Regions from separate parts of the Pseudomonas sp. KH_040 genome, predicted to be linked through region 1. Evidence: predicted binding sites of a transcription regulator. Region 1 holds the regulator's gene; each other region holds the start of a gene.
What was found. The regulator FliA, encoded in region 1, starts transcription of late flagellar genes. The targets are predictions, from matches to a motif close to CTAAAGTTTNNNNNNNNNNNGCCGNTAA.
Positions count from the first base shown of each region.

Region 1 (3,118 bases):
GGCCGGCATGGGCAAGACCACTACGCTGGCCAAGCTTGCCGCGCGTTATGTGCTGAAATACGGCGCGCAGAATGTCGCGCTGGTGAGCATGGACAGTTTCCGTATCGGCGCTCAGGAACAGCTGAAGACGCTGGGTCGCATTCTCAATGTGCCGGTGACCCACGTCGATCCGGGCCAATCGCTGGTGCAGGTGCTGGATCCACTGCTGCGCAAACGCGTGGTGTTGATCGATACTGCCGGCCTGCAAGCCAGCGATCCAGCCCTGCGCATGCAGCTCGAAAGTCTGGCCGGGCGTGGCATTCGGTCAAAAAATTATCTGGTCTTGGCAACCACCAGCCAGAAACAGGTTCTAACCGCCGCTTATCACAGTTACAAGCGTTGCGGGCTTGCCGGCTGCATCCTGACTAAACTGGATGAAACGGCCAGCCTTGGCGAAGTGTTGAGCCTGGCGATCAGTCATGAATTGCCGGTCGCGTACCTGACCGATGGCCCACGGATTCCGGATGATTTGCATCTGCCGCGTCGTCATCAACTGGTCAGCCGCGCCGTCAGCGTGCAAATGCAGGAAGAACCCAGCGAAGAAGCCATGGCTGACATGTTCGCTGATATCTATCACAGCCCGACCAAGCAGGTAGGCTGAGGTATTCATGAACAGTTTTTGTACCTACATCGATGGTCTGCCATGCATTGTTCCGGTTGTGAACGCGCAGCCAGTAATGTGGCCTCCGTCTATGCAAGACAAGGTAAAGAAATAACATGGGCAGCATGCATCCCGTACAGGTGATCGCGGTGACCGGCGGCAAAGGTGGCGTCGGCAAGACTAACGTGTCAGTGAACTTGTCGCTGGCGCTGGCAGAGCTTGGCCGTCGGGTCATGCTGCTGGACGCCGACCTCGGTCTGGCGAACGTTGACGTATTGTTGGGGCTGACCCCTAAGCGCACGCTGGCCGACGTCATCGAAGGCCGTTGCGAATTGCGCGACGTGCTGTTGCAAGGCCCCGGTGGCATTCGCATCGTGCCGGCGGCGTCCGGCACGCAGAGCATGGTCCACCTGAGCCCGGCGCAACACGCCGGCCTGATCCAGGCGTTCAGCGACATCGGCGACAATCTCGACGTATTGGTGATCGACACCGCTGCGGGTATTGGTGACTCGGTAGTCAGTTTTGTTCGCGCAGCCCAGGAAGTGTTGCTGGTGGTCTGCGACGAGCCGACGTCCATTACCGACGCCTACGCGCTGATCAAATTGCTCAACCGCGATTACGGCATGAACCGCTTCCGCGTCCTCGCCAACATGGCGCAGAGCCCGCAGGAAGGGCGCAACCTGTTCGCCAAGTTGACCAAGGTCACGGATCGCTTCCTTGACGTGGCCCTACAATATGTCGGCGCCGTGCCTTACGACGAAAGCGTGCGTAAAGCGGTGCAGAAGCAGCGTGCGGTGTATGAAGCCTTCCCGCGTTCCAAGTGCGCACTGGCGTTCAAGGCGATCGCGCAGAAGGTCGACACCTGGCCGCTGCCCGCCAACCCGCGTGGCCACCTTGAGTTTTTCGTCGAGCGCCTCGTGCAGCAAACGGCAGGGCCCGTGCTATGACCGCAAGCGGTATGAACTACTACAAGAAGTCGGCACGTGACGCGCAGTACGAACTGATCGAGCGTTACGCGCCACTGGTCAAACGCATCGCCTACCACTTGCTGGCGCGTTTGCCGGCGAGTGTGCAGGTCGAAGACCTGATCCAGGCCGGAATGATCGGTCTGCTCGAAGTCTCGACCAAATATGACGCCAGCAAAGGCGCCAGTTTTGAAACGTACGCGGGCATTCGAATCCGCGGCGCGATGCTCGACGAAGTGCGCAAAGGGGACTGGGCGCCACGCTCGGTTCACCGCAATACCCGTATGGTCAGTGACGCAATTCGCTCAATTGAAGCTAAAACCGGCCGTGACGCTAAAGATCACGAGGTTGCAGCCGAACTCCAATTGAGTCTCGACGATTACTACGGGATTTTGAATGACACCTTGGGCAGCCGCCTGTTCAGTTTCGACGACCTGCTGCAGGACGGCGAACACGAAGGGCTGCACGAGGATGGCGCGAGTGCTCATCTTGAGCCGTCGCGCGATCTGGAAGATGAACGTTTCCAGGCTGCGTTGGCGGACGCGATTGCCAATTTGCCGGAGCGTGAGCGACTGGTGTTGGCGCTGTACTACGACGAAGAGCTGAACCTCAAGGAAATCGGTGAAGTCCTTGGCGTCAGTGAATCGCGGGTCAGCCAGTTACACAGCCAGTGCGCGGCCCGTTTGCGGGGGCGTTTGGGGGAGTGGCGAGCGCGCTGAAGGCGGTGTGGGGACACTGCGAACGAGGCTGGTGCGGTGATGAACGGCACCGGTCTTGCTCTGTTGTGCTCCAGACAGTCTTCGAGTGCTAAGCCGATTGATTGAAGTGGCGCGTCCAGGTGCTGGGCGCGTTTAAGACTGCTTGGAGGTCGAATTGAACAAAGACATGAAAATCCTCATCGTTGATGACTTCTCAACGATGCGGCGGATCATCAAGAACCTGCTGCGTGATCTTGGGTTCACCAACACCGTCGAGGCTGACGATGGCGTGACTGCCATTCCAGTGCTCAACAGCGGCAGCATCGACTTTCTGGTAACGGACTGGAACATGCCGGGCATGACCGGTATCGACCTGCTGCGCCACGTGCGTGCCGATGAAAAGCTCAAGCACCTGCCAGTGCTGATGGTGACTGCAGAAGCCAAGCGCGAGCAGATCATTGAAGCCGCTCAGGCCGGTGTAAACGGCTACGTAGTCAAACCTTTCACGGCTCAGGCGTTGAAAGACAAAATCGAGAAGATTTTCGAACGCATCGGCTGATGAACGCGCGGGGGAGCTATGGAGCATAACGAATCTTCACAGGGCGATTTCGAGTCGACCCTGAAAAAACACGCGGTCGAACTGGTCGAAAGCCTTGAAAAAGGCAGGTTCGGCGACGCTGTGCAACTGATCCATGAGCTCAATCAGACCCGTGACCGTGGCCTGTACCAGGAAGTGGGCAAGCTCACACGTGAACTGCACAGTGCGATCGTCAACTTCCAGATCGACCCGAACATGCCGCAGGCCGAGGAAGTGT
Region 1 covers NZ_CM174487.1:1,869,509-1,872,626, forward strand. Annotated here, with positions in the region: gene flhF (flagellar biosynthesis GTPase FlhF) at 1-640, shown strand, start outside; gene fleN (flagellar synthesis regulator FleN) at 757-1,587, shown strand; gene fliA (RNA polymerase sigma factor FliA) at 1,584-2,324, shown strand; gene AC3IUF_RS08390 (chemotaxis response regulator CheY) at 2,491-2,862, shown strand; gene AC3IUF_RS08395 (protein phosphatase CheZ) at 2,881-3,118, shown strand, end outside.

Region 2 (3,118 bases), 3.2 Mb from region 1:
TCTTCTTCGTGCTCGGTCCAGGTGTCTTCCAGCACGCCGCCTTCATAGGAGATGTGCAGCAGGTTGGCGTCCATCGAGTACGGAGACTTCTTCTTGCCGTGACGCTCGATCGGGATCGCGTGCTTCTCGGCGTAGTCCATCAGCTTCTCGCGGGACAGCAGGTCCCACTCACGCCAAGGGGCAATCACTTTAACGCCAGGCTTGAGTGCGTAGGCACCCAGTTCGAAACGCACCTGGTCGTTGCCTTTACCGGTAGCGCCATGGGAAATGGCGTCAGCGCCGGTTTCGTTGGCGATTTCGATCAGACGCTTGGCGATCAGCGGACGTGCGATGGAAGTACCCAGCAGGTACTCGCCTTCGTAAACGGTGTTGGCGCGGAACATCGGGAACACGAAATCACGCACGAATTCTTCGCGCAGATCGTCGATGTAGATTTCTTTGACGCCCATGGCCTGAGCCTTGGCGCGGGCCGGCTCGACCTCTTCGCCTTGACCGAGATCAGCGGTGAAGGTCACCACTTCACAGTTATAAGTATCCTGCAGCCACTTGAGGATCACCGAAGTGTCCAGGCCGCCGGAATACGCCAGAACGACCTTGTTTACGTCCGCCATGCCATCACTCCACGGGGTTCTACGGAAAGCCGAGGAGTCTACCGCTCAAACGCGATAATTTACAGAGGCGCGACAGCTTAAGACGACAAAGCGACAGAATCTGTCGACAGCGCGACGATGACCGGCGGGTCAGGAAGTCGCTGCAGTGCTGGCTGGGGTGCTCGCCTGAGGCGCTGGAGCGGTGGTTGGCGCCACGCGTGCAAGCTTCACCGCAACCCGACGGTTCTTCGCCCGGTTGGCCGCATTGGTGTTCGGAACCAATGGGTATTGTTCACCATGGAAACGTACTGTGATCTGCGATTCGGCGATGCCATTGGCCTTGAAGAAGTCGACCACTGCCAGCGCTCGGCGGCGCGACAGTTCACGGTTGGTCAGACGATTACCGCTGTTGTCGGAATGGCCATCGAGTTCGATGTGATTGACCGTCGGATCGGCCTTCATGAATTCGAGCATCACTTGCAGCTTGGCCTTGGCGGCGGCGTCCAGATCAACGCCTTCGCCGGGGAAGCCGATCTGCGATTGCTTGATCTGGTCGAAATTCTGCGGCAGCAATTTCGCTACACAGGTCTGATAGTCGTTAAACGCCTTGCTGAATTTCACCGGCAATAAACGCACTTCCGAGACACGGCCATCGCCAGACGCGCGACGCACGACCGGGCTCCGTCCGTCCAGCAGGCCGCTGATCAAACCGCCGGCCTGCGACTGCGAACTGCTGAACAGCACGTTGCCACTGCCAAGCCTCACAGAGCCGAGATTGATGTCACCACGACCCGGCTGCCAAGGCGCAGCCGCCGCCAGCAACGTCGCCGAACCGCCGCCAAGCATGGCGTTGTAGGCATTCAGACGAAATATCGCCTGCTCGCCGGCCTTGCGCACGAACTCACCCGAACCGAAATCGGTGATCGGCTGGGTCAGACGACATTCGAACTTGTCGCCGGCGACCGTCCACTCAATGTTCTCCAGACGGGTCTGGTACGTGAGCGCCATCGCGGGAAAGCTGGCAAACACACTGAGCAAGGCTAAATAACGCTGGCGCACGGGAGGCTCCATTGGCTTCTGAAACACAAAGACCGATTCACACTATGTTTACGGCATACCTACGGGATATCGGAAGGTTCCCGCAAAACTTGATAGCGAGTGCCTGCAAGAGTCTTTTCCGGTAGCATTCGCCTCAGTTTGACCCGCCTGGAATCCCCTCATGTCCGACCGCCTGACCCTGCTGCGTCCCGACGACTGGCACATTCATCTTCGCGATGGTGCCGTGTTGACCAATACCGTTGCCGATGTTGCGCGCACTTTTGGCCGCGCGATCATCATGCCCAACCTGGTACCTCCGGTGCGCAACGCCGCTGAAGCCGACGGCTATCGCCAGCGGATTCTCGCTGCCCGCCCGGCCGGCAGTCGCTTTGAGCCGCTGATGGTGCTGTACCTCACCGACCGCACCCAGCCCGAAGAAATTCGTGAAGCCAAGGCCAGTGGTTTTGTCTACGCCGCCAAGCTGTACCCGGCCGGCGCAACCACCAATTCCGACTCCGGCGTGACCAGCATCGACAAGATTCTGCCGGCGATCGAGGCCATGGCCGAAGTTGGCATGCCGCTGCTGATCCACGGTGAAGTCACCCGTGGCGACGTCGATGTGTTCGACCGCGAAAAGATTTTCATCGATGAGCACATGCGCCGCGTGGTCGAGCGTTTTCCGACGCTGAAAGTGGTGTTCGAACACATCACCACCGGCGATGCCGTGCAGTTCGTCAACGAGGCTTCGGCCAACGTTGGCGCGACTATCACTGCGCATCACCTGCTGTACAACCGCAACCACATGCTGGTGGGCGGGATTCGGCCGCACTTCTATTGCTTGCCGATCCTCAAGCGCAACACGCATCAGGAAGCCTTGCTCGATGCCGCCACCAGCGGCAGCGCGAAGTTCTTCCTCGGTACCGACTCGGCGCCGCACGCGCAGCACGCCAAGGAAGCCGCTTGCGGCTGCGCCGGCTGCTACACCGCGTACGCCGCCATCGAGATGTACGCCGAAGCCTTTGAACAGCGTAACGCGCTGGACAAGCTCGAGGCCTTCGCCAGCCTCAACGGTCCGCGTTTCTACGGCCTGCCGGCAAACACCGATCGCATCACCCTGGTCCGTGAAGAATGGACCGCCCCGACCAGCCTGCCATTCGGCGAGCTGACCGTTATCCCGCTGCGCGCCGGTGAAAAACTGCGCTGGCGCCTGCTGGAGGAACACGCGTGAGTGAAGACCATTTCGACGACGAACTGGACGGTCAAAGTGGCGGTGGCGGTTCCCGTCACCCGATGGCAGCACGCTTTCGCGGCTACCTGCCGGTTGTCGTCGACGTAGAAACCGGCGGCTTCAACTCGGCCACCGATGCGTTGCTGGAGATTGCCGCGACCACCATCGCCATGGATGAAAAGGGTTTTGTTTACCCGGATCACACTTACTTCTTCCGCGTTGAGCCGTTCGAAGGCGCCAACATCGAAGCAGCGGCGCTGGA
Region 2 covers NZ_CM174487.1:5,329,961-5,333,078, forward strand. Annotated here, with positions in the region: gene AC3IUF_RS23695 (argininosuccinate synthase) at 1-611, opposite strand, end outside; gene AC3IUF_RS23700 (flagellar protein MotY) at 741-1,649, opposite strand; gene pyrC (dihydroorotase) at 1,810-2,856, shown strand; gene rnt (ribonuclease T) at 2,853-3,118, shown strand, end outside.
Region 2: a site for FliA is predicted at 1,716-1,743, ahead of AC3IUF_RS23700 (flagellar protein MotY). Genes of this name have one in related genera too.

Region 3 (3,118 bases), 1.3 Mb from region 1:
GGCAACGCGCAGACGATCAGCAGAACGACCAGTTTCAGCTTCAGGTTCTGGATGTTGTTGCCGCCCGAAGGTCGTCCTTCGGGGCGGCGTGCGCGGGAGTCACTCATGGCTTGGCCGCCGCCCAATCGATCCAGCCAAACTGCCACGTCGCCAGAATCACCAGACCAAACACGATCCGATACCAGGCGAATGCCGCATAGCTGTGGCTGGCGATGAACTTGAGCAAACCGCGCACGGCGATCATGGCGAAGATGAATGCGGTGACAAAACCGATGGCGAACACCGGAAAATCAGCCGGGACAAACAGGTCGCGATACTTGTAGCCCGAGTAAACCGCCGCACCGACCATGGTCGGCATCGCAAGGAAGAACGAGAACTCGGTGGCAGTCTTGCGCGACAGGCCGAACAGCAAGCCGCCAATGATCGTCGAGCCGGAACGCGAGGTACCAGGGATCATGGCCAGGCACTGCGCAAAGCCGACCTTGAGGGCGTCTTTCCAGGTGATCTCGTCGACCGTTTCCGCATGCACTTCATGCTGACGCTTTTCCGCCCACAACATGATGATACCGCCCACCACCAGTGCGGTCGCGACGGTGATCGGATTGAACAGATATTCGTGGATCAGGTCGGCAAAGATCACGCCCAGCACCACGGCGGGCAGAAATGCGATCAGCAGGTTAGCGGTGAAACGACGGGCACTGGGCTGGGTCGGCAAACCGATGACCACATCGAAAATCTTGCGTCGAAACTCCCAGACCACCGCGAGGATCGCGCCGAGCTGGATGATGACATTGAACGCCATGGCCCGTTCGCCGCCGAACTCGAGCAAGTCGGCCACAATGATCTGGTGTCCGGTACTGGAAATGGGCAAAAACTCCGTCAGCCCCTCTACAACTCCTAGTATCAGTGCCTGCAAGGCCGTCCAAAGATCCATCAATCCCCCAAAGAGCGATGCGCGCTGGCATGCCCCGATAGTATTTTTTTACGTTCACTGCGATCAGCGTAGCTGGTTGTGGCTGTACCGATTCCGCACGCACAGGATCCACACGAAACGGTCAAAATTCCGTGAAATATCAATTTGGATTCAGGTTTTCACGCGCGGGGCCGAAATCCTAACAGACAAGCCTTAATAGCGCTGCCGCGTTATACGACTTGGGTCGCGTATGCCCGCTCACAAAATCGTGGTTGGATGCTGGCGGTCGTTTATTACAAGAAAAAGAATCCGGAGTGACAGCGTTATGAACAGCTTGCGCAGTGTGTCGATCAGCCGACGCTTGTGGCTCATCTTGATTGTGGCGGTGGTCATGTTGCTGACCTTGGGCGTATTGATGCTCAAGCAGATCCACGACGATCTCTATCACGCCAAGGCCCAGAAAACCCAGCACGTGGTGCAGACCGCCAGCGGCCTGCTGACCTATTACCACGACCTCGAAACTGCCGGCACCCTGAGCAAGGACGCCGCGCAGAAACAGGCGCTGACGGCAATTCGTGGTTTGCGCTATGACCAGAGCGATTACTTCTGGATCAACGACCTCACGCCCGTGATGGTCATGCACCCGACCAACCCGAAACTCGAAGGCCAGAACCTTTCGGCGATCCGCGATCCGGACGGCTTCGCGGTGTTCAACGAAATGGTCGCCATCGCCCGATCCAAAGGCGCCGGCATGGTCGACTACCGTTGGCCAAAACCGGGCGCCAGTGAGCCGGTGGCCAAGACTTCCTACGTCAAACTGTTCGAACCGTGGGGCTGGGTGCTTGGCTCCGGGGTTTACGTCGATGACGTACAGGCGGAGTTCCAGGGTCAGGTGATCAAAGCCACGGTCATCGGCCTGGCGATTGCGCTGATCATGGCGTTGCTGGTGATCCTGATCGCGCGCAGCATCGTCCGTCCGCTACAGGAAACCGTGAACGCCATGGCCAACATTGCCAGCGGTGAAAGCGACCTGACCCGCAGCCTCGATACCCATGGCAAGGATGAAGTCACCGAGCTTGCGCATCACTTCAATGCCTTTACCGCCAAACTGCGTCGCGTGATCGGTGATTTGCAGGTGTCGGCCAGCGCCTTGGGCCAGTCGTCCAGCGAACTGGGCAACGACGCTTCGCAGGCGCAACAGCGTAGCCAGCAGCAGTCGCAGCAGATGGAACTGGTGGCGACGGCGATCAACGAAGTGACCTACGGTGTGCAGGATGTGGCGAAGAACGCCGAGCACGCCGCCGCCGAAATGCGCGATGCCGAAGCACAGGCGCAACAGGGCCAGATCAACATCGATGGCAGCTTGCAGCAGATTGACAAGCTGTCCGGCACCATCGATCAAGCGGTTGAAGTGATTCGCACCCTCGCCGCCGAAAGCACACAGATCGGCAGTGTACTGGAGGTGATTCGCTCAATTGCCGAGCAAACCAACCTGCTCGCGCTCAACGCTGCAATCGAAGCGGCACGGGCCGGTGAGCAGGGTCGCGGGTTTGCCGTGGTCGCCGATGAAGTGCGCTTGTTGGCGCAGCGCACGCAGAAGTCGACAGCGGAAATCCAGTCGATGATCGAACGCTTGCAGAACCATTCCGAGGCGGCCGTGAAGGTGATCGGTGACAGCAGCAAGGCGTCGCAATTGACCATCGAGCAAGCCGGGCTGGCCGGCGCCAGTCTGAATGCCATTGGCCAGGCATTGCGCAATCTCAATGGTCTGAATGCGTCGATTGCCAGCGCCACGCTGCAACAGGCGCATGTGGTCGAGGACATCAATCAGAACGTCACGCAAGCGGCCGGCCTCTCGCACAGCACAGCGATCGCGGCTGAGCAGTCGAGTGCGGCCAGCCTGCGCCTCGGCCAATTGAGCGAACAACTCAACGCCCTGCTGCGCCAGTTCCGCGTCTGACCCGTGTAACTCTGGTGAGCCCCCCTCACCCCGGCCCTCTCCCCGAGGAGAGGGGGCCGACCGAGGTGTCTCAAGCTATACGTCGACCTGAAAAATCGAGTCGATTATGGATTCAACGCAGAAAGATCAGGTCCGCGTATCTCGGAACATCCAACTCGGTCAGTCCCCTCTCCTCTGGGAGAGGGTTAGGGTGAGGGGTTTGGCCCAATGCAGTACAATCCGCCCCCTCCTCAATTTCCCCCAAG
Region 3 covers NZ_CM174487.1:3,148,103-3,151,220, reverse strand. Annotated here, with positions in the region: gene AC3IUF_RS14110 (DUF1294 domain-containing protein) at 1-107, opposite strand, end outside; gene AC3IUF_RS14105 (undecaprenyl-diphosphate phosphatase) at 104-934, opposite strand; gene AC3IUF_RS14100 (methyl-accepting chemotaxis protein) at 1,239-2,873, shown strand.
Region 3: a site for FliA is predicted at 1,084-1,111, ahead of AC3IUF_RS14100 (methyl-accepting chemotaxis protein). Genes of this name have one in related genera too.

Region 4 (3,118 bases), 3.2 Mb from region 1:
CGACAGGCTATGCAGGTTCTGACTGGCGCTTTCAGTGCGCTGCACATTGTCGAGGTTGGTGCTGGCGATCGACGTGATCTCGGTGAGGTTGCGCGAGATGTCCTCGGCCACCGAGGTCTGCTCTTCCGCAGCGGTGGCGATCTGACGGTTCATGTCGCGAATCGCTTCCACTGCGTGGGTGATGCGCTCCAGCATCGCACCGGCCTGGGTTACTTGCTCAACGCTTTCATCACTGCGCGTCTGCCCGCTGTCGATGGCTTGCGCCGCATCCACCGCGCCGGTCTGCACGCTCTGAATGATCTGGTTGATCTCGATGATCGACTCGGCGGTGCGTTGTGCGAGGTTGCGCACTTCATCGGCAACCACCGCAAAACCACGCCCGGCCTCACCGGCCCGCGCCGCTTCAATCGCGGCGTTGAGCGCCAGCAGATTGGTCTGTTCGGCGATGCCGCGAATCACCTCCAGCACCTTGCCGATGCGGCCGCTGTCGGCTTCCAGACGACGAATCACCGTGGCGGTATTGGCGATTTCGCCGCGCATCTGCGTGATCGAGTGGATGGTGCTCTGCATGACCTTTTCACCCTGTTGGGCGGACTGATCAGCATCGTCGGCCGCACGCGCGGCATCGGCGGCGTGACGCGCCACTTCCTGCGCGGTGGCGGACATTTCGTTCATGGCCGTAGCGACTTGATCGGTGCGGTTGAACTGCTCGTTGGTGCCGCCAGCCATGGTCGTGGCGATCGCGTTCAACTCGCCGCTGGCGCTGTCCAGATCACTGGCGCTGCGCTGCAGACGGGTGAAGGTTTCGGCGAGAAAATCACGCAAGGTGTTGGCGGCAGCAGCGAGATTGCCCAGTTCATCCTGACGGTCGCTGACCACACGTTCGGCCAGTTTGCCGCGACTCAATTGGGTGACGTAATCGATGAGCTTGCGGATCGGCTCGACCAGGTTGCGGTTGACCAGCCACAGGCTCAACAGGCCGATCAGCAGACCCGACGCGAGCATCACCAACAGCCCCAGCCACACAGTGCGATCAGCCTCGGCACTGATCAGCGCCGACTGCGCGGTGCCTTGCTTGCGCAACTCGGCGACCAGTTCGCTCATCTGATCGCTGGCGGCACGGTCAACGCCTTTGACCGCCGCGTCACCTGCCGTCGGATCACCACCGGCAGCCACGTAGGCATCGCGGCCCTTCTGATAGGCAGAACCCAACTGACGATGCTCATCACGCAAACGTTCGATGCGGTTTTTCAGGCTCGGCTCGAGACCTTTCTGGCCGGCCAGTTCACCGAGGATGTTCTGCACATCGCGCTGACGGTCTTCGAACTGCCCCCAGTACTTGGCCAGATCCGCCGGCTGCTTGCCGCGCAACAACACGTTTTTCCATTCCTGCACCTGCACCTTGAATTGCAGGTTGGCCTCATCGATCAATTGCGACGTGTGCAAAGGACCGGCGATCAACTGGCTGTAACTCTGCACGCCGTTGGACAGGAAATGAAAACAGGCCAGGGCAATCAACAGCACCGCCAACAGGCTGCCGCTCAGCAGGGCGAGAATTTGCGTTCTCAGGGATTTTTGCAGCATCGAAAGATACTCAGGACAAGGATGAGGCACGCCCGGTAAGGCGTGAAATTTTGCCGGACATCCATGTCGGCGAGCCTTGGCTCATGGCCAAGCGCGCGCAACGTAACCCAAGCGTGATCGGCGCGCCAGAGCGCTTCTTGAAGAAAATCCGACCACCGGTAAGTCGCTGATTTGACGTCACTTTGCTGTCACATAAACGTCATGTGACATTGCGATGATGCGGCTCAGTGAACCTGCCATTTGCGTACCGACGCACCCTCCTCGCAGCGAGCCTCCATGAACCACAGCCTCGACATCAGTCATCGCGATCCTGATCTGTTTGGCCTGCTCTACGGCTATCGCTTCCTGCCCGGCGAACGTGGTCGCGAAGTCGATTCGGCCACAGCGTTGCGCTGTTTGCAGGACGACAGCGACAGCGGTGAATTCCTTTGGCTGCACCTCAATCTGGCGCATGCGGCGTGCGAGCGCTGGATGAAAAGTCATCTGCAATTGCCCGAAGAGTTTTTCGAGGCGCTGCACGAAGGCTCGCGCTCGACGCGCATCGAGCATGTCGACTCGGCGTTGCTGGCGGTGGTCAACGATGTGGTGTTCAACCTCAGCAGCATGGTCTCCTCGGACGTGTCGACGCTGTGGGTTTGTGTGCGCAGCAAACTGATCGTCAGTGCGCGTCTGCAACCGCTGCATTCGGTGGACAAACTGCGCTCGTCGGTGAAGGCCGGCGAGCGCTTTCGTTCACCCTCGGAACTGCTTGTGCATCTGCTGCGCGATCAAGGCGAAGTGCTGACGCAGATCGTGCGCAAGACCAGCATGAGCGTCGATCAGGTCGAGGACGAATTGCTCTCCTCGCGGCTGTCGACCAACCGTGCCGAACTCGGCGCCAACCGGCGGGTGCTGGTGCGGCTGCAACGGCTGTTGGCGCTGGAACCGGGTTCGTTATTGCGTTTGCTCAATCGGCCGCCGCCCTGGTTGCAGAAGGAGGACGTCAAGGAATTGCGCAAATCCACCGAGGAGTTTGCGCTGATCATCAACGACCTCACTGCACTGGGTGAGCGGATCAAACTGCTGCAGGAAGAGATCGCCGCCAACCTCAACGAACAGAGCAACCGCACGCTGTTTACTTTGACGGTGGTGACTGTGCTTGCGTTGCCAATCAACATCATTGCCGGTTTTTTCGGGATGAATGTGGGCGGGGTGCCGTTGTCGCAGGATCCGGAAGGGTTCTGGATTTTGGTCGCACTGGTGGCGACGTTTACCGTGATTGCCGGGCGTTGGGCGTTTCGCAAGCGCGGGGATTATTGACGCCTCAACGCTCGTTCCCATGCTCTGCGTGGGAATGCATCGAGTGACGCTCTGCGTCACAGGGGACGCGGAGCGTCCCGGGCGTCATTCCCACGCAGAGCGTGGGAACGAGCAGAAGACCGACGGTTGGGGTATTCAGCCAAACACTGACATGGCGCAGTCTCTCTGTAACATTCTGCAACGATCATGGGCGACATTCCTTCCCTCGCTCAGGATTGTCCTGCCATGGCTACTC
Region 4 covers NZ_CM174487.1:5,097,330-5,100,447, forward strand. Annotated here, with positions in the region: gene AC3IUF_RS22690 (methyl-accepting chemotaxis protein) at 1-1,584, opposite strand, end outside; gene AC3IUF_RS22695 (transporter) at 1,861-2,883, shown strand; gene AC3IUF_RS22700 (inorganic phosphate transporter) at 3,109-3,118, shown strand, end outside.
Region 4: a site for FliA is predicted at 1,699-1,726, ahead of AC3IUF_RS22690 (methyl-accepting chemotaxis protein). Genes of this name have one in related genera too.